One region of the Pseudomonas sp. KU43P genome, then DNA from elsewhere that is predicted to be linked to it. Evidence: riboswitches for the same ligand, from Rfam matches in the RefSeq annotation. Region 1 holds a riboswitch; each other region holds the start of a gene.
What was found. A riboswitch is a leader RNA that binds a small molecule or an ion and turns the genes downstream of it on or off. The one in region 1 is predicted to bind cobalamin.
Positions count from the first base shown of each region.

Region 2: another riboswitch for cobalamin. It lies ahead of KU43P_RS26775 (ABC transporter substrate-binding protein); the one in region 1 lies ahead of KU43P_RS16685 (TonB-dependent receptor).
Region 3: another riboswitch for cobalamin. It lies ahead of KU43P_RS26795 (CbtB domain-containing protein); the one in region 1 lies ahead of KU43P_RS16685 (TonB-dependent receptor).
Region 4: another riboswitch for cobalamin. It lies ahead of cobW (cobalamin biosynthesis protein CobW); the one in region 1 lies ahead of KU43P_RS16685 (TonB-dependent receptor).

Region 1 covers NZ_AP019365.1:3,661,412-3,665,907, forward strand. Annotated here, with positions in the region: gene KU43P_RS16665 (polyamine ABC transporter substrate-binding protein) at 1-53, shown strand, start outside; gene KU43P_RS16670 (ABC transporter permease) at 50-967, shown strand; gene KU43P_RS16675 (ABC transporter permease) at 974-1,783, shown strand; gene KU43P_RS16680 (ABC transporter ATP-binding protein) at 1,803-2,951, shown strand; cobalamin riboswitch at 2,998-3,205, shown strand; gene KU43P_RS16685 (TonB-dependent receptor) at 3,314-4,496, shown strand, end outside.
Region 2 covers NZ_AP019365.1:5,836,076-5,840,571, reverse strand. Annotated here, with positions in the region: gene KU43P_RS26785 (OprD family porin) at 1-219, opposite strand, end outside; gene KU43P_RS26780 (pseudoazurin) at 216-656, opposite strand; gene KU43P_RS26775 (ABC transporter substrate-binding protein) at 782-1,792, opposite strand; cobalamin riboswitch at 1,912-2,108, opposite strand; gene nikE (nickel import ATP-binding protein NikE) at 2,184-2,999, opposite strand; gene nikD (nickel import ATP-binding protein NikD) at 2,996-3,766, opposite strand; gene nikC (nickel ABC transporter permease subunit NikC) at 3,767-4,496, opposite strand, start outside.
Region 3 covers NZ_AP019365.1:5,840,704-5,845,199, reverse strand. Annotated here, with positions in the region: gene KU43P_RS26815 (DUF1852 domain-containing protein) at 1-1, shown strand, start outside; gene KU43P_RS26810 (methionine synthase) at 29-1,057, shown strand; gene KU43P_RS26805 (flavin reductase family protein) at 1,149-1,658, shown strand; gene KU43P_RS26800 (CbtA family protein) at 1,732-2,493, opposite strand; gene KU43P_RS26795 (CbtB domain-containing protein) at 2,508-2,726, opposite strand; cobalamin riboswitch at 2,762-2,889, opposite strand; gene KU43P_RS26790 (histidine phosphatase family protein) at 2,901-3,449, shown strand; gene KU43P_RS26785 (OprD family porin) at 3,501-4,496, opposite strand, start outside.
Region 4 covers NZ_AP019365.1:3,021,679-3,026,174, forward strand. Annotated here, with positions in the region: gene cobN (cobaltochelatase subunit CobN) at 1-1,230, opposite strand, end outside; gene cobW (cobalamin biosynthesis protein CobW) at 1,234-2,301, opposite strand; cobalamin riboswitch at 2,400-2,613, opposite strand; cobalamin riboswitch at 2,779-3,004, shown strand; gene KU43P_RS13755 (CbtB domain-containing protein) at 3,101-3,286, shown strand; gene KU43P_RS13760 (CbtA family protein) at 3,297-3,989, shown strand; gene KU43P_RS13765 (cobalamin biosynthesis protein) at 4,007-4,399, shown strand; gene cobM (precorrin-4 C(11)-methyltransferase) at 4,431-4,496, shown strand, end outside.

The sequences.
Region 1 (4,496 bases):
CGAAGAATGGCCAGGCCATCGCGGCACGCTGGAATGAGTGGCTGGTGAAATGAAAGTCGCCATCAACGCCCTGCACAACGCGCAAGGTGCCCCCACGGGCGCCGGCGCCCCGGGAGCGGCCCCTCGCCGCGAACCGATGAGCCGCCGCTGGAAAGGCAGCCGCAACCTGCTGCCGGCCCTGTTGTTCCTCGGCCTGTTCTTCTTCGCGCCGCTGATCGGCCTGCTGCTGCGCGGCGTGCTGGAGCCGGTGCCGGGGCTGGGCAACTACGAGCAACTGTTCGCCAACTCGGCCTATGCACGGGTGCTGTTCAACACCTTCTCGGTGGCCGGCGTGGTCACCCTGATCAGCGTGCTGCTGGGCTTCCCGCTGGCCTGGGCGATCACCCTGGTGCCCAAGGGCTGGGGCCGCTGGCTGCTGAACATCGTGCTGCTGTCGATGTGGACCAGCCTGCTGGCGCGCACCTACTCGTGGCTGGTGCTGCTGCAGAGCTCGGGGGTGATCAACAAGGTGCTGATGGCCCTGGGCATCATCGATGCCCCGCTGGAGATGGTGCACAACCTCACCGGCGTGGTGATCGGCATGAGCTACATCATGATCCCGTTCATCGTGCTGCCGCTGCAGGCGACCATGCACGCCATCGACCCGATGGTGCTGCAGGCCGGTTCCATCTGCGGCGCCAGCCCCTGGACCAACTTCTGGAAGGTGTTCCTGCCGCTGTGCCGCTCGGGGCTGTTCTCCGGGGCGCTGATGGTGTTCGTGATGTCGCTCGGTTACTACGTGACCCCGGCCCTGCTCGGCGGTGCGCAGAACATGATGCTGCCCGAATTCATCATCCAGCAGGTGCAGTCGTTCCTCAACTGGGGCCTGGCCAGCGCCGCCGCCGCACTGCTGGTGGTCATCACCCTGGTGCTCTTCTACCTGTACCTGAAGCTGCAGCCGGAATCCCCGGTCGGCAACGCGAGGTAATCCGCCATGCTGCTTTCACCCAATGCCATGGGCCGCCCGCTGCGCACGGGCCTGTACCTGACCACCGGGGTCATCGCCGCCTTCCTGCTGCTGCCGGTGGTGTTCATCGTGCTGCTGTCGTTCGGCTCGTCCCAGTGGCTGGTGTTCCCGCCACCGGGCTGGACCCTCAAGTGGTACGCACAGTTCTTCGCCAACCCGGAGTGGATGGACGCCGCCCTGGCCAGCCTCAAGGTGGCCTTGCTGACCACCCTGTTCGCCGTGCTGCTGGGCCTGCCCACCGCCTTCGCCCTGGTGCGAGGCCGCTTCCCCGGCCGCGAGATGCTCTACGGCCTGTTCACCATGCCGATGATCGTGCCGCTGGTGATCATCGCGGTGGCGGTGTACGCGCTGTTTCTCAAGCTGGGCTATACCGGCACGCTGTTCGCCTTCGTGGTCAGCCACGTGATCGTCGCCCTGCCCTTCACCATCATCTCGATCATCAACTCGCTGAAGCTGTTCGACCAGTCGATCGAGGATGCCGCAGTGATCTGCGGCGCATCGCGCCTGCAGGCGATCTTCAAGGTGACCTTCCCGGCCATTCGCCCGGGGATGATCGCTGGCGGCCTGTTCGCCTTCCTGGTGTCGTGGGACGAGGTGGTGCTGAGCGTGATGATGGCCAGCCCCGACCTGCAGACCCTGCCGGTAAAAATGTGGACCACCCTGCGCCAGGACCTGAGCCCGGTGATCGCCGTCGCCTCGACGCTGCTGATCGGCCTTTCGCTACTGGTCATGGTCATTGCCGCCGCCTTGCGCCGGCGCACCGAAGTCAACGCTTGAGCGCCCGGAGACAACAACAATGAGTGCAGTGATCAAAGACAACGCGCACAACAAGACCCTGGTCAGCCTGCGCGGCCTGAACAAGCACTACGGCGACTTCACCGCCGTGGACAACTTGGACCTGGAGATCCAAGACGGCGAGTTCCTCACCTTTCTCGGCTCCAGCGGCTCGGGCAAATCCACGACCCTGTCGATGCTGGCCGGCTTCGAAACCCCGAGCAGCGGCGAGATTCTGGTCGAGGGCCAGTCGCTGGTGAACGTGCCGCCGCACAAGCGTGACATTGGCATGGTGTTCCAGCGCTACTCGCTGTTCCCGCACCTGAACGTGCGCGACAACATCGCCTTCCCGCTGGCCATCCGCAAGCTCGGCAGCGCCGAGATCAACAAGCGCGTCGACGCCATGCTCAAGCTGGTGCAGCTTGAGCAGTTCGCCCACCGCAAGCCGTCGCAGATGTCCGGCGGCCAGCAACAGCGCGTGGCGATCGCCCGGGCGCTGGTGTACGAGCCCCGCATCCTGCTGATGGACGAACCCCTCGGCGCGCTCGACAAGAAGCTGCGCGAAGACCTGCAGGATGAACTGCGCCAGCTGCACCGGCGCCTGGGCATCACCATCGTCTACGTCACCCACGACCAGGAAGAAGCCATGCGCCTGTCCCAGCGCATCGCCATCTTCAGCCACGGCAAGATCGTCGGCCTGGGCAGCGGCTACGACCTCTACCAGAACCCGCCGAACGCCTTCGTCGCCTCGTTCCTGGGCAACTCGAACTTCCTGCGGATCAAGGCCACCAGCCATGGCGCTGGCAGTTTCGAAGGCCAGCCAGTGGCGATCCGCCTGACCCCTGGCCTGGCCGTCGGGCAGGAAGCACTGATCATGGTGCGCCCGGAAAAAGCCCTGGCCCTGACCCTCGACCAGGCCACGCGCGAACCCCTGCCGGCGGGCTGGAACGAAGTCGTTGCCAAGGTCGGCGAGGTGCTGTTCCTCGGCGAGAGCCAGACCTGCCACGTGATGACTCCAGGCGGTACCGAACTGACCGTTAAAGCGTTGTCTGCCGCCGGCATGCCGATGCAGCCGGGGGACACCGTGAAAGTGCGCTGGGCAGTGGCCGATGCCTGCATCTACACCGAGTGGGCGCAAAGCGACCTGAGCAAGGCGGCGGGCGCGCACTGAACTTGAGCAAGCGGTAAATGATTGACGCGCGCTCCGACCAGTGGTCAGATGCGCGCCAGTTTCAGGTGTCCTGCGCCGCCGCGCGCAGGGTGAAACGGGAAGCCGGTGCGTCGTGGTTCACGACAAGTCCGGCGCTGCCCCCGCAACGGTAAGCGAGCGAAGCCTTCGACACACCACTGTGCACCTGCATGGGAAGGTGAAGGCCTTCATGACCCTCGCAAGCCCGGAGACCGGCCTGAAGCTTCACTTGGCAACCCGCGGTGGGCGGGCGCAGGCCGGTATCCGCGTGCGCGCCTGCGTCCGCGGTGCGCCGTTGCGTGTTTTCCACCGGGATCCATTCATTCCTGCAGTAGTGGAAAGACATGTCCCGTATCTTCAAGCTTCACCCCCTGGCGGCCTGCCTGGCCGTGACCTTCCCAGCCTTGGCCGACGAACAGCACAGCACGGTGCTGGCACTGCCCTCCACGGCCGTTACCGATACCCGAGATGAACAGCACATCGACCTGACCACGCCGACCCCGGCCGGTTCGCGGCTGAACCTCAGCGCCCTGGAAACCCCTGCCAGCACCAGCAGCCTCAGCGCCGCAGAAATCGAGCAGCGCAACAACCTCACCGTGCAGGACGCTGTCACCCGCTCGCCCGGCATCACCTTCATCGGCAGCCCAGGCGATGGCGGCACCGGCCTGTCGGCGCGGGGGTTCACCGGGCATGGCTCGGTGATGACGCTGTTCGACGGCGCGCGCCTGTACACCGGCGCCGGCACCCAGACCTTCCCGGTCGACCCGTGGATGGTCGAGCGCATCGATGTCATTCGTGGCCCGGCCTCGGTGCTGTATGGCGAAGGCGCCACCGGCGCGGTGATCAACGTGGTCCCGAAAAAGCCCTTCGCCGGTGACATCCACAACCACCTGCGCCTGGGTTACGGCTCGTGGGACCGCCAGCAACTGGGCCTGGACAGCGGCGGCAGCCTTAGCGAGCGCCTGAGCTACCGCCTCACCCTCAACCAGCAGGCCGGCAACGGCTGGGTCGACCGCACCGATTCACGCAGCCTGGCCCTGAGCGCCGCGCTGCGCTTCGACGCCAGCGACGACCTGAGCTTCACCCTGGCCCACGAGCGCGGCGATGCCGAGCCTGCCAACTACTACGGCACCCCGCTGATCGACGGCCACTACCGCAGCAGCCTGCGCAACAAGAACTACAACATCCAGAACGACGTGCAGCGCTACCACGACGAATGGACCCGCTTCACCACCGACTGGGCCATCAACGACCAGGTCAGTGCCAGCAACCAGCTCTACTACATCAAGAGCCGCCGGCACTGGCGCAATGCCGAGGACTACAGCTGGGACGCAGACCGCGAGCAACTGCTGCGCCAGAGCTACCTGGAGATCAAGCACAACCAGGAGCAGATCGGCGACCGCCAGACCTTCACCTTCGATCACTCGCTGTTCGGCCTGGCGAGCAAGACGATGGTCGGCGCCGAGTACAACAAGGTGCGCTTCAACGTCGACAGCAACGCACCATACAACGACGTCGGCGGCGACT
Region 2 (4,496 bases), 2.2 Mb from region 1:
CAGGCCGTTACGCTCACTGCGCGGTTTGTACGCGTTACGGGCACCGCTATTGCGTGCTCCGTGCTTGTAGTCGCGCTGGTCATAAACGGTTCGGTTGAGGATGCTCCAGCTGCTGTCCTCGATGAAGCCATTGGACTGTGACTGGGCCGAATCTGCGAAGGCCAAAGGGCTTACGCTGAGCAGCGGAAACACCCAGACAGCGTGATTAACGCGGCTCATTGGCTGGCCTCAAGCTTTTCCAGTTGCGCGGTGAAACGTGCTTTTGCACGGGCTGGGAGGTTGTCGGGCAGCAGCGGCTTTTCTGCACCCGAATCACCCACCTGGATCAGCATGACCATGCCCATCGCCAAGTGGGGAATGCACTGGATGCCGTAGAGACCGGGTACGCTGAAGGTCTGCTCGAACGGTTGGCTGAGCTTGCTTTTGAACGGCTCGGCTTTGGCGGGGAGCAGAGCGGGAATGCTGGCTGCGTTGTGGCTGCTCTGGGTCGGCACGAAGCGAACGGTATCGCCCGGGGCGATACGCAGGTGATCAGGCTCGTAGACCATGGCGCCATCGGCCCCACGGTTGAGCATCTTGACTTCGTGGACTTCGGCGAATACCGCCGGTGCGGCAATAACGCTGGCGAGCAGCAGTGCAAGAGAACGCATGAACATGGAGATATTCCAGAAATCTGTGCAGCCACAACACCTCTGTGCGTGGCTCATCGTGTTCAGCCTGAAAGCCCGATCGAGGTTGTTGACTCGATCAGGCACGGGTAGATCAGGCTATCGGGGGGACTTTATTGAGGCGCTTTACCGGTCGCGAAAGCGGTAGAAAGCGTTTCAAGCCCACGGAACAGTCGGATGCCCGCCTGCATGGCGTCGGCATCGAGGATGATGATGCGCCCCTGTTTCACGGCTTCCATGTGCTTGGTCACAGGGTCGTTGCGCAGGAACTCCAGCTTCTTCTGGTAATCATCGGCAGGGAAACGACGTCGGTCCATGCGGGCGATGATGATCCAAGTCGGATTGGCCTTGGCCAGCGTTTCCCAGCCTACAGTCGGCCACTCCTCGTTGGACTCGACGACGTTGCGTACACCGAGGGTCTGTAGCATGAAGTCAGCTACACCCTGGCGGCCGGCGACGTAGGGGTCGATATCGAGGTCGGCGCTGGAGAACCAGAACAGCGCGGAAGTCTTCGACAAGTCCTTGCCAGCGAGTTGCTGCTTGGAACGATCCAGGCGACCTTTGAGGTCTGCATTCAGCGCAGCACCTTGGTCCTGTGCGTCAAAGATTTCAGCCAGCTGGCTCACGCTCTTGTAGATGGTGTCGATGCGGAACGGCTGGATGCGGGTGCCGTCGGCACCGACCAAGTTGTCCTTGCCTTCACAGTCCGATGGCAGCAGATAAGTCGGGATCTTCAACTCATTGAACTGTTCACGGGTACCCACCACGCCTTGGGGCCCTACCATCCACTCGAATTGCACAGTCACCAGCTGCGGGCGCTTGTTGACCACTGCCTCGAAACTTGGATCGTTGTCGGCGAGACGCTCGACCTTGTCGTTCTGTGCCTTGAACTCGGGCAGCACGTTGTTGAACCACAGCGAAGTGCCCGCAACCTTACTGCCCAGACCCAGGGCGTAGAGCATTTCGGTACCGGCCTGACCGATCGTGACGGCGCGCTCCGGAGTCTGTGCAAAGGTCTGCGGCACACCACAGTTGTCGATCGTCAGTGGGTAGTGAGTAGCGGCAGCCTGGGCGAGCCCGGACAGGCTCAATGCAGCGAACAGGACGGCGAAGCGGGGCAACATGGGCGATCTCCTATCGAACGGTGCGCAGGATAGACGCACGGACAGGCATCGCCTTGCCTCGTGCATGCACGAGACAGCACCCTATTCAGGGTAAGGATGTCCATCCCGGACACCCCGCCGGTTGGTTATTGTTTGCCGGCAGGTCTCCTGACTGGTGCGTCATGGCCTAACTCCAACCTTCCCGGATCGTGTCCAGTGGCGTGCAGGAGTAGGCTCGGCACCTACAGTTGCGGGGGCAGTTCCGTTTGGCTCACAAGGGGTGAGCCACGAATTCCCTATTAATTCCGAGGTGGAAACCGGCGGGCGGCATGGTAGACCATCAGACTAAGGTAGGGGAAGTTGCTAGCGTGCAAGGCCCTGGCCGCGTAGGTTGTCTCAGTCTTCGATCCCGCTAAGCGAGTGACCTGCTGACCTGAGCGTTGGTCTTGATCGGGCGCTCAGGCAGCACGGCGGCCTGCAGCTGTTGGCCTATGGGGTGGTCGAATGACAGGTCACCGTCCACTACACGGTCCTCGACGATGCGCCCTGCGTCGAGCACCACAACCCGCTGGCAGAAGTAACGCACCAGGCTGAGGTCATGGGTGATCAGCAGGAAGGCAGTGCCCTTGTCGCGACGCAGTGCGTCGAGGCGCTGGAGCAGCTGTAGTTGCAGTACTCGGTCCAGGTTCGACAGCGCTTCATCGAGTACCACCAGCTTTGGTGAGATCGCCAGCGCCCGGGCGATGTTGGCCCGTTGTAATTGGCCACCGCTGAGTTGCTGCGGCAGGCGTTCGGCATGCTCGGCGCGCAGTCCCATCTGCTCCAACAACTCAACGGCCCGCGTGCGGCGGGCCGCCTCATCCAGATCGCTCAGGTGACGCAACGGTTCGGCAATGCTCCAGCCGATGCTGCGCTGCGGGTTGAAGGCGCCGGGCGCGTCCTGGAACACCAGCTGCACATTGCGCTGGAAGGCCCGCGCCGGTTCGCCGCGCAGTTGGCTGACGGCTTCTCCTGCGAAGGTGACCTGCCCCTGGCTCGGTGTTTCCAGCCCGAGCAACAGGCGAGCGAGGGTGCTTTTGCCGCTGCCGCTGCTGCCCAGCAAGCCGATTGATTGGCCGGCTTGTAGCTCTAGGTTTATGCCGTCGAGGACTTGCAACCAGCCACGTTTGTGCACCAGTCCGCCCGTGCGGTAGCGGTGGCTCAGTTGGTGGACGTGCAGCAGGCTCATGGTTGGCTCCCGCAGAGGATTTGGTGGGCTTCAAGCAGCGTACGCGCGGTGTCACTGGCAGGGCTGGCAAACAGTGCTTGCACGGGCTGACGCTCGACGATGTGGCCAGCGTCCATTACCGTTACCTGATCGGCGCAGCGCGCCACCACGCCCATATCATGGGTCACCAGCAACACGCCGAGTCCGTGCCGTTCGACCAGATCCATCAGCACGTCGAGAAAGCGCGCCTGGCTCACGGCGTCGAGGTCGCTAGTGGGCTCGTCCGCCAGTAGAAACGGTGTCTCGGCCATTAGCGCCAGGGCGATCATCATGCGCTGCAGCATGCCGCCGCTGAGCTGAAAGGCGAACGACTGCAACACGCGGGTGTGATCGGCGAGACCCACGGCGGCTAGGCAGTGGACCATCCGCTCACGGGCGGCGGCACCGGTAGTGCCGCGCTGGCGAAGAGTCTCCAGCCCATGGCTGGCCATGTTGCGTACCGGGTTGAACGCACTGCGTGGGTTTTGCAGCACCAAGCTGGCCAGGCGGCCCCGCACCTGGGCAGCGCTCAAGGGTTGGCCATCAAGGAGCAACTGACCCTTTGTGCGAACAAGGCCGGCCGGCAACAGGTCGAGCATGCCCAGGCAGCTCAGGGACTTGCCCGAACCACTGGCTCCGACCAGGGCGCAGACTTCACCGCGATGAAGTTGTAGGTCGACACCCTGCACCAGCGTGCCAGCCTGTGTTTCGATGTGCAGGTCACGGACTTCCAAGGTGGATGGGGTCATCTAGTGGTGCTCCCGGGTCGGGTCGAGGCGATCGCGCAGGGCATCGCCCAGCAGGTTGAAGGCCATCACCGAGAAGAAGATCATCAGGCCCGGCAACAGCAGCAGTTGCGGATGGGTCCAGATGAATTCCTTGGCATCGTTGATCATCACGCCCCATTCGGCGGTCGGCGGTGTCACCCCCAGGCCAAGGAAGGACAGGCCCGAGACGTGCAGCATCATGTGGCCTATATCCATGGTTGCGAGCACCAGCAGAGGGCCGGCGATGTTCGGCAGCACGTGCTGACGTAGACGAGCCCAGCGCGAGGCACCGGCCAGGCGAGAGGCCAGCACGTATTCGCGACCACGCTGGGCAATCACCATGCCGCGCACCATACGTGCATACCAGGCCCAATGAGACAAGGCGATGGCGATGATCACGTTGGTCAGTCCAGTGCCCAGCAGGGTGACGAAGAAGAACGCCAACACCAAGGTCGGGAAGGTCATGAACATGTCGCACAGGCGCATCAGCAGCAGGTCGGTACGTCCACCGATGAAGCCCGCGAGGCCACCCACGGCCAGCCCGAGGGCGAGTACCAGCGCTAAGGTCAGCATCACGCTGCCCAGCGACAGACGGGTGCCGACGATCAGGCGTGACAGCAGGTCGCGGCCTAAGTGATCGGTACCCAGCCAGTGGCTGGCGTCGGGCGGCAGTAGGCGCTGGCCGAGATCGACCAAGTCGGGGTCGTGCGGT
Region 3 (4,496 bases), 2.2 Mb from region 1:
AATAATCTAAAGTACAAGGTCTTCCATTATGAAAAAGTTGTTGCCCACTTCAACCGCTGGCAGCCTGCCTAAACCTTCTTGGCTCGCACAACCTGAGACGCTTTGGTCACCTTGGAAATTGGAAGGTGATGAACTGGTTGAGGGCAAACAAGACGCTTTGCGCTTGTCGCTGCATGAGCAGCAACTGGCTGGCATTGATATCGTCAGTGATGGTGAACAAACCCGTCAGCACTTCGTGACCACCTTCATTGAACACCTCGACGGCGTCGATTTCGAGAAGCGCGAGACCGTCCGGATTCGTGATCGCTACGATGCCAGCGTGCCTACTGTCGTGGGTGCCGTTGCGCGCCGCCAGCCGGTATTCGTGGAAGACGCAAAGTTCCTGCGTCAGCAAACCTCGCAACCCATTAAATGGGCGCTGCCAGGCCCCATGACCATGATCGATACGCTGTATGACGCGCACTACAAAAGCCGCGAAAAGCTGGCCTGGGAATTTGCCAAGATTCTCAACGAGGAAGCTCGCGAGCTTGAGGCTGCCGGTGTAGACATCATTCAGTTCGACGAACCCGCGTTCAACGTGTTCTTCGACGAAGTGAACGAGTGGGGTGTCGCCACCCTGGAGCGGGCCATCGAAGGTCTCAAGTGCGAAACTGCCGTGCACATCTGCTACGGCTACGGCATCAAAGCCAACACCGACTGGAAAAAGACTCTGGGGTCGGAATGGCGCCAATATGAAGAGGCTTTCCCCAAGCTGCAGAAGTCCAGCATCGACATCGTCTCGCTGGAGTGCCACAACTCACACGTGCCGATGGACCTGATCGAGCTCATCCGCGGCAAGAAAGTGATGGTGGGTGCTATCGATGTGGCCAACCATGCCATTGAAACGCCCGAAGAAGTGGCCAACACCCTGCGTAAGGCCCTTCAGTTCGTCGACGCCGACAAGCTTTTGCCTTGCACCAACTGCGGCATGGCGCCTTTGCCTCGTCGAGTGGCGCGGGGCAAGCTTCAGGCGCTGAGCGCCGGTGCTGAAATCGTACGAAAAGAGCTCTCGAACTAGTACTGAGCCGAAATCGGAAGTGGTTTGCCAGGATGGTTACCGCAGGTCTTCCTCAACACTTCCGACCGGCATCCAATACTCAGGACCTACCATGTCAGTTCCCAGTACAGCTATCGAGCCGTCGCGCTTTCGCCAAGCGCTCGGGCACTACGCCTCCGGTATCACGGTGATCACATCGCACACGGATGACGAGCCGATTGGCTTTACCTGCCAGTCGTTCTACAGCGTGTCGATGAGCCCGCCGCTGGTGTCGTTCAGCGTAATGGCCAGTTCGGCCAGCTATCCTAAGATACGCCAGGCCGGTCGGTTCGCGGTCAACATCTTGTCAGGTGAGCAGGTCGGGATTTCCAATCAGTTCGCTCGGCGAGGTACGGACAAGTGGCACGGTGTCGAATGGCAGGAGTCGCCACTGGGCAATCCGATCATCGCCGGGAGCCTGCACTGGTTTGACTGCGAAATTCATGCTGAGCATGTCGCGGGCGATCACCTGATTGTGATCGGCGAAGTAAAGGCGTTAAACCTGCAAGAAGCTGCTGCAACGCAGCCATTGCTGTACTTCAAAGGGCAATATTGCAACCTTGCTGAACATAGCTTGGTTTGAGTTTGGACCCTGAATAAAAAAGACGCCTGGTGGTTACGCCAGGCGTCTTTCGTTTATCCCAAGGAGCTACCCATCAGGACTGCAATCTGGCGTTATGTCGGTTGCGAGGCGCCAGGACAGGCCCTTGGGCGAGCCAACCGAACACGAGACCCAGGACTGCCCACAGCACCACGTGGATGCCGAGCGAGGCGATACGGAAATTCCACAGCAACGAGGCGGAGAACTCTTTTGGTACCTCGTTGATGGCCGGGAACAGCTTGCCGGCTACCGCCATGATCACCACGTACAGCACGATGGCCGCTACCGCTGCGGCCCAGCCGCCGTGCCGAGCCAGCAGTTTACGGAACAGGTTGACTGCCACCACCAGCGCGGCGATCGATACGACCATCATCAGGAAGAACAGTTTGGTACGTTGGCCGATGGTCTCGGGATCACCCACGGACGGCGGGTTGGCCGGGTACTTGAGTCCTGGCACCAGGATGACGCTGATGAATGCCAGCACCGCGAGGATCGCAGCCAAGCCACGGGGACCGACCTTCAGGCTGCCCATGCGCCCCATGGCGAAGGCGAACACCAAGGCAAAGATGCCGCCGATGGACACGCTGTAGATCACGACGCCGGTGAACAGGCCGACAGTGCTCTGCACTTCACAGCTGACCAGTTCCTCTTCTTCGTCAGCGGCGCCGTCACCGTGGTCATGGCTGTGCGCCAGGGTTTCCTCGAAAGCGATGGCCTGGTCTACAGAAGGCTCGCCGAACACTTTGGCGAAACCAAAGGCGAGGATGCCCGCCAACAGCCCGGCAAGCATGCCGCGCAGCAGGAGATTGCCTGTCATGTCACATTCCTCGGTCAGTGGCAGGGGAAGCCCAGCAGGTGGCGGCCGTCATGCACGAACTCATGGACATAGGCACCCGAGATCAGCGCCGTGGCACCTTGTTCAGCACCGACGAAGTAGATGGCCAGCAGCAGAAGCAAGCCAGCGAAGATCGCCCAAGGGAGGATTTCGCTCAGTGGGAGCGAAGGCAGCGACAGGTCGCTGTCAGGGGAAGTGGCAACGGTGGTGGACATGCGAAGCTCCTGGAGAATGACGCGTTCGGTCAGGATGTTGTGATTGTTGACGACATTGGGGTCTGGCTCTCGAAGTCGATTACAGTGGCGCGACCGCACCGGGTTTTCACCGGCTTCCCAATTCGTAACAAAATGATACACCTTGTCGAGATTTCCGCTCATGAAGGTTCGACCATGAAGGCCATATCCCTCACGCTGATCAGCCATGCAGCGACCGAAGCGCAGCGGTTGGGTCGGTTCCATGCCGAGGCTGATGGCGTGTTGGCGGCAGCAATTGAGCCCCTGGCCTTGGCCAAGGACACAAGCGTTCTGAGGGGCCCAGAATTGCGCGCCACTCAGACGGCAAGCCTGTTGGGGTCGCAAGCGACCGTCGAGCCCGCACTGCGCGACTGTGATGTCGGCCGCTGGGAAGGCCTCTCGTTGAAAGTGCTGCAGCGAGAGGAACCGGATCTTTTGCAGGCCTGGTTGAGCGATCCTGAGTCCGCCCCCCACGGCGGCGAGTCGGTTGCCGACGTCTGCCGGCGGGTGGCCGGTTGGCTGGATGGCTTCAATGAGCCAGGGCATTGGCTTGCGGTGACCCACCCGATGATTGTCCGGGCGGCGATGATGCACGTGCTGCAGAGTCCCTTGGCCGCGTTTCATCGCATCGATGTGCAACCGCTGGCGCAGTTGCACCTGAGCCATTACGGCATGTGGCGAGTCAAACTGACTGCCTCTGGGTGAGTGGTGGGCGGTTCGCATTGCGAGCCACCCACCTCGCGACCGCTGGGTAAGTTAGAAGCCACCCGTCAACGGATACTCCACTGCAAAGCGGATCTGGTCGCCATCCAACTCTGCTTGAGCGGTATCGCCGCGGTGGACGTTGTGTCGCAGTGAGAAGGTCGTTCCCTTGGCCTTGCCGCTCTGCACTACGTAGCGAGCCTCCAGATCACGTTCCCAGTGCTTACCGTCCTTCCCGTAGCCCAGGTATGCGTATCCACCATTGGGGTCGACATGCGTACCGTCGATATCGAAGCCGCGTACATACAGCGCTGTCAGGTTCAGGCCGGGAACCCCATAGGCACCCATGTTCAGGTCATAGCGCGCCTGCCATGACTTCTCGTTGGGGGCGTTGAAGTCGGACATCTGCACGGCGTTGGCGATGAAAATCGCACCACGGGTCACGTAATCGAAGGGTGTATTGCCATCCACCTGCTGCCATCCAAGGCTGAATGCGTGGGGGCCTTGGGCATAGCGGCCCACCAGGCTCCAGGTGGTATTGTCGATACGACCGGACAGCGCCTTGCCGGTGTCCGTGGTGCGGTAGAGGTTGAGGTCCAGGCTCAGACTGCGGCGGTCGTCGAGGGCATGGGTGATGGTGCTGCCCAGGTAGCTCTGGTTCCAACTGTCCTCATAGCGCGAGGTGTACAGGCTGCCGCTGAAAGCGGCACCAGGGTTCCAGACTATGCCGGCCAGATCGAAAGTGTTGCCTTGTCGGCCATTGGAGTAGTTCACCACGAAGCCCTGGTCGTGGCTCGATGCATTGCGGTCGGTGCTTTCGTTGAAGTGACCGGCTACGAATTTGAGGGTGTCGATCTCGCTGCTGGTGAGGAAGAAGCCGGTGGCGGTCTCGGGCAGCAGGCGGCTGTCGGAAGAACTGAACACCGGGGTCTTCACACGCTGCTCGCCATAGGACAGTACTGTGTTGGACACTCGCATCTTGATTGCGGCACCGCCACGGCTGTACTCATTCTTTGGATGCCCCTCGTTGTCGACACCCAGGAGTCGGGC
Region 4 (4,496 bases), 640 kb from region 1:
ATTGAGGATGTTCAAAGCAGCGGCTGGGGTGTCCAGGCCCACACCATTGCCAATGCGCCCGTCGCGAGTCGGGTAGTTGGCCAGCACCAAGGCCACGCGCTTCTGCTCATTGGGCAGACGTGCCAGTTCCACCCAGCGGCGCGCCAGTTCGGCGACGAAGTCCATGCGTTCGGGGTGAGCCCGGTAGCAGACCACATCGGACTGGCTGCGCTCGCTGCGCCAGGCCATGTCCTTGAAGCTGACCGGCCGGGTGATGATGCGCCCGTCGAGCTCCGGCAAGGCAATGTGCATGGCCAGGTCACGAGCGCCCAGGCCCTGCTCGCTGGCTTGCCAGCCTGGCTGGTTGTCTTGCGCACAGATGGCCTGCAGCACCGGAATATCTCGGCGAATCGGGCGCTGGCTGGGGCGTTCTGGGCTGGACAAGGCAAACCCGGTGGTATTGATCAGCACCTCGGCGCCGACCTCGTCCAGCCACTGCTCCACCTGCTCAAGGCAGGCGCTTTCCTTGAGGCTTGCGACCGCAATCGGCAGCGGGTTGAGCCCGGCGGCCTGCAGGCGCTGGCAGAACACGTCGATGAAGGCGGTATTGGCCGCCTGCAGGTGCGAGCGGTAGAACAACAGCGGCGCCACTGGGTACTCGGCATGCCACTGCCCGTACCAATCCTCGAGCGTGGCACTGGCCTTGCTCGGGTGATACACCGACGTGCGCGGCAAGGGTTGCGGCTCGTCCCAGGCGTAGTCACGCCCCAGCCATAGGCTGGCCAGGCAGTTGAAGAGGTTGACGGCATTGGCCTTGCCGCCCTGGCGCAGAAAGTGCCAGAGGCGCTCCGCCGCAGCACCGGTTACCGTGCCCAGGTCGGTCAGCTCCGGGTCCGGGCGGTCGTCGCCCGGTACCAGGATCAACTGCACGCCGCGGGCAGCCAGTGCCACCAACTGCTCGACGCCGTAACGCCAGTAACCAACGCCGCCGTGCAGCGACACCAGGATGACCTTGGCGTGGCGCAGCACCTCTTCTACATAGAGGTCGACCGAGGCATGGTTCTGCACCTGCATCGGGTTGGCCAGACGCAGGCTGGGAAAGTCATCGGGCAATTGCTCGGCGGTTTCGGCGAGCAACGCCAGGTGCGAGTCGCCGCTGCAGAGGATCACCAGCTCGGCGGGTGTCTGGCCAAGGTCGGCAATGCTGTCGTCCGGCACGAAGCCGCCGGGCTGGGTCCGCAGCAGGTGCATGGGTTAGGCGCCCAGGGCCTGGCGCAGGCGCGCTTCCAGTTGCACGGCATCGAGGTCCTGGCCGATCAGCACCAGGCGGGTGACGCGCGGCTCGTCGGCACGCCAGGCGCGGTCGAAGTGCTTGTCGAAGCGGGTACCCACGCCCTGCACCAGCAGGCGCATCGGTTTGCCGGGGATGGCGGCGAAACCCTTGGCACGCAGGATGCCGAACTCCACCACCAGTTGCGTCAAGGCGTCGAGCAGGAGGCTTTCGTCGGCCTCAGGCAAGTCGATGGAGATGGAGTCGAAGGCATCGTGGTCATGGTCGTCGTGGTCGTCGCCGTCGTGGTGCGAATCATGGTGGGTGCGGCGCCCGTCGATGTGCTCTTCAGACCCTGCCCCCAGCCCCAGCAACACGTCCAGCGGCAGGCGGCCGCTGCTGGCTTCGATCACCTTGACCGCCGGCGGCAGCTCTTCGGCCACTTCGGCGCGGACCTTGGCCAAGCCTTCGGCATCGATAAGGTCGGCCTTGTTCAGCACCACCAGGTCGGCACTGGCCAACTGGTCGGCGAACAGCTCATGCAGCGGCGATTCGTGGTCCAGGTTGGGGTCGAGCTTGCGCTGGGCATCGACCTGATCCGGGTAGGCCGCGAAGGTGCCGGCAGCCACGGCCGGGCTGTCGACCACGGTGATGACCGCATCGACGGTGCAGGCGGTACGGATTTCCGGCCACTGGAAAGCTTGTACCAAAGGTTTGGGCAAGGCCAGGCCGCTGGTTTCGATCAGGATGTGGTCAAGATCGCCACGACGGGCAACCAGCTCGCGCATGACCGGGAAGAACTCTTCCTGCACGGTGCAGCACAGGCAGCCGTTGGCCAGCTCGTAGACGCGACCGGTGGCTTCTTCTTCGGTGCAGCCAATGCTGCATTGCTTGAGGATTTCGCCGTCGATGCCGAGTTCGCCGAACTCGTTGACGATGACCGCGATGCGCCGGCCCTGGGCATTGTCGAGCATGTGGCGGAGCAAGGTGGTCTTGCCCGAGCCGAGGAAGCCGGTGACGATGGTGACGGGGAGCTTGGCCAGTGTTTTCATGTCGCGTTGCCCTTGGCAAATGGCGCGGGCATGCGGGACGAAAGCCTCGGGCCAGGCCGGCCGGGCTCGTTCGCCACCGGATCACCCCGCCCGGTTGAAAGTCGAAAACGTGACGAGGCAGGTCTCCTGGCTCGCACCGTTCCGGCCCCGGTCAGTCAAGGGGGCCAGGTAGGATGACGCCTTCCCGCGCCTGGGCGCAGTGGCTGTGTCGATCCGTTGCCGGTGCTTACAGTTGCGGGGGCAGCCGCGGCTTGTACCGCGTTCCCGTCTTAGCTTCGGCGTGGCCGAAGAACCTCGAAGCGGCAAGGCTACGCGGGGGGTGGCGGGTGGTCAAGCGCTGGCCGCGCGGCGCATCGCGGATGAATCCACCCCTACAGGCCGACGCGATTTCCGCCCCACCCTAAATCCCAAACCCAATCTTCCCCCACCCTCAGCAATCAAATGCAATCAATTGACGGAAACCCTGCCCCGTGCTCTCCTCACGCCTTGCGTTCAGGTGCCCCCTCGGGGGTGAAACGGGAAACCGGTGCGTCGCAGGCCCTCCAACAGGGCCGGACAAGACCGGTGCTGCCCCCGCAACGGTAAGCGAGCGAAGCGTCTAGACCACTGTGCCACGCCATTGGGCATGGGAAGGTGACGCTTTACAAAGGAGCCCTGCTCCTCCTCGCAAGCCCGGAGACCGGCCTGGCGTCACATGAACACCCCGCGGTGGGCGGGCGCTGTCGCATTCCCTCGGGCGCTTGGTGTCCGGGGCTGCCGCGCTTGCCCGTTGAGTTTCCAAACAACAAAGGATCGCGTCATGCCCATTTCCAGCGCCAAGCACAGCATCGCCACCCCCGTCACCCTCAGCCAGCGTGTCGTCATCGCCGCTGCGGCCAGCCTGCTCGGCCTGTGCCTGGTCTACTTCGCCGGTTTCTCGCACATCGAGGCGGTACACAACGCCGCTCACGATACTCGCCACAGCGCCGCGTTCCCCTGCCACTGAGGCCCGCCCCATGATCAAGCGCATTGCCCGCACCGCCGGGTTCAGCGGCCTGCTCGCTGCCTTGCTGCTGACCCTGCTGCAAAGCTTCTGGGTCGCCCCGTTAATTCTCCAGGCCGAAACCTACGAGTCGGCAGCCCCCGCCGCCGAGCACCACAGCCATGACGGCGAAGCGGTAGCCGCCCACGAGCACAGTGCCGAGGCCTGGTCGCCGGAGGATGGCTGGCAGCGCATCCTCTCGACCACTGGCGGCAACCTGGTGGTAGCCGTCGGTTTCGCCCTGATCCTCGCCGCCCTGTACAGCCTGCGTGAGCCCAACCGGGTCAGCACCGGTGCGCTGTGGGGCTTGGCCGGCTTCGCGGTGTTCTGCCTGGCGCCCACCCTGGGCCTGCCGCCCGAACTGCCAGGCACCGCAGCCGCCGACCTGGGCCAACGCCAGAGCTGGTGGGTCGGCACTGCGGCCGCCACCGCGCTGGGGCTTGCACTGCTGGTGTTCTCCCGCCACTGGCTGCTCAAGGCCGCCGGCGCGGTACTGCTGGTGGTCCCGCATGTAATTGGCGCACCACAGCCTGAGGTTCACCAGAGCCTGGCACCCGAGGCGCTGGAGACTCAGTTCAAGATCGCCTCGTGGCTGACCAATGCCGCGTTCTGGCTAGCCCTGGGCCTGCTCAGCGCCTGGCTGTACCGCCGCGCCCAACAGGCCTGATGGCCATCGAACCGTCGCTGCCGGCACTGTATGCCGGCTTCGGCTGCCGCCGCGGCTGCCCGGTAGACACCCTCGACGCCCTGCTGCGCCAAAGCCTGGCTGCCCATGGCCTGACGCTGGACGCAGTACAGGGCATCGCCACGATCAGCCTCAAAGCCGATGAACCCGGGCTAGTGCAATTGGCCTTGCGCCACGGACTGCCCCTGGCGACGTTCGATGCCAGCCAGCTACAAGCATTCGAGCCTTGCCTGAGCCATCGCTCGGCGACCGCCTATGCCCACAGCGGCTGCTGGGGCGTCGCCGAAAGCACGGCACTGGCGCTGGCCAGCCGCACGCACGGCACAGCCAGGCTCAAAGTCACACGGCATGCTTCAGGCACCGCTACCGTCGCCCTGGCCTGCGGCGGATAATCGCTTCAATCATTCACTGCAAGGAATTTCCATGACGGTCTACTTCATCGGTGCCGGCCCAGGCGACCCGGAGCTGATCACGGTCAAGGGCCAGCGC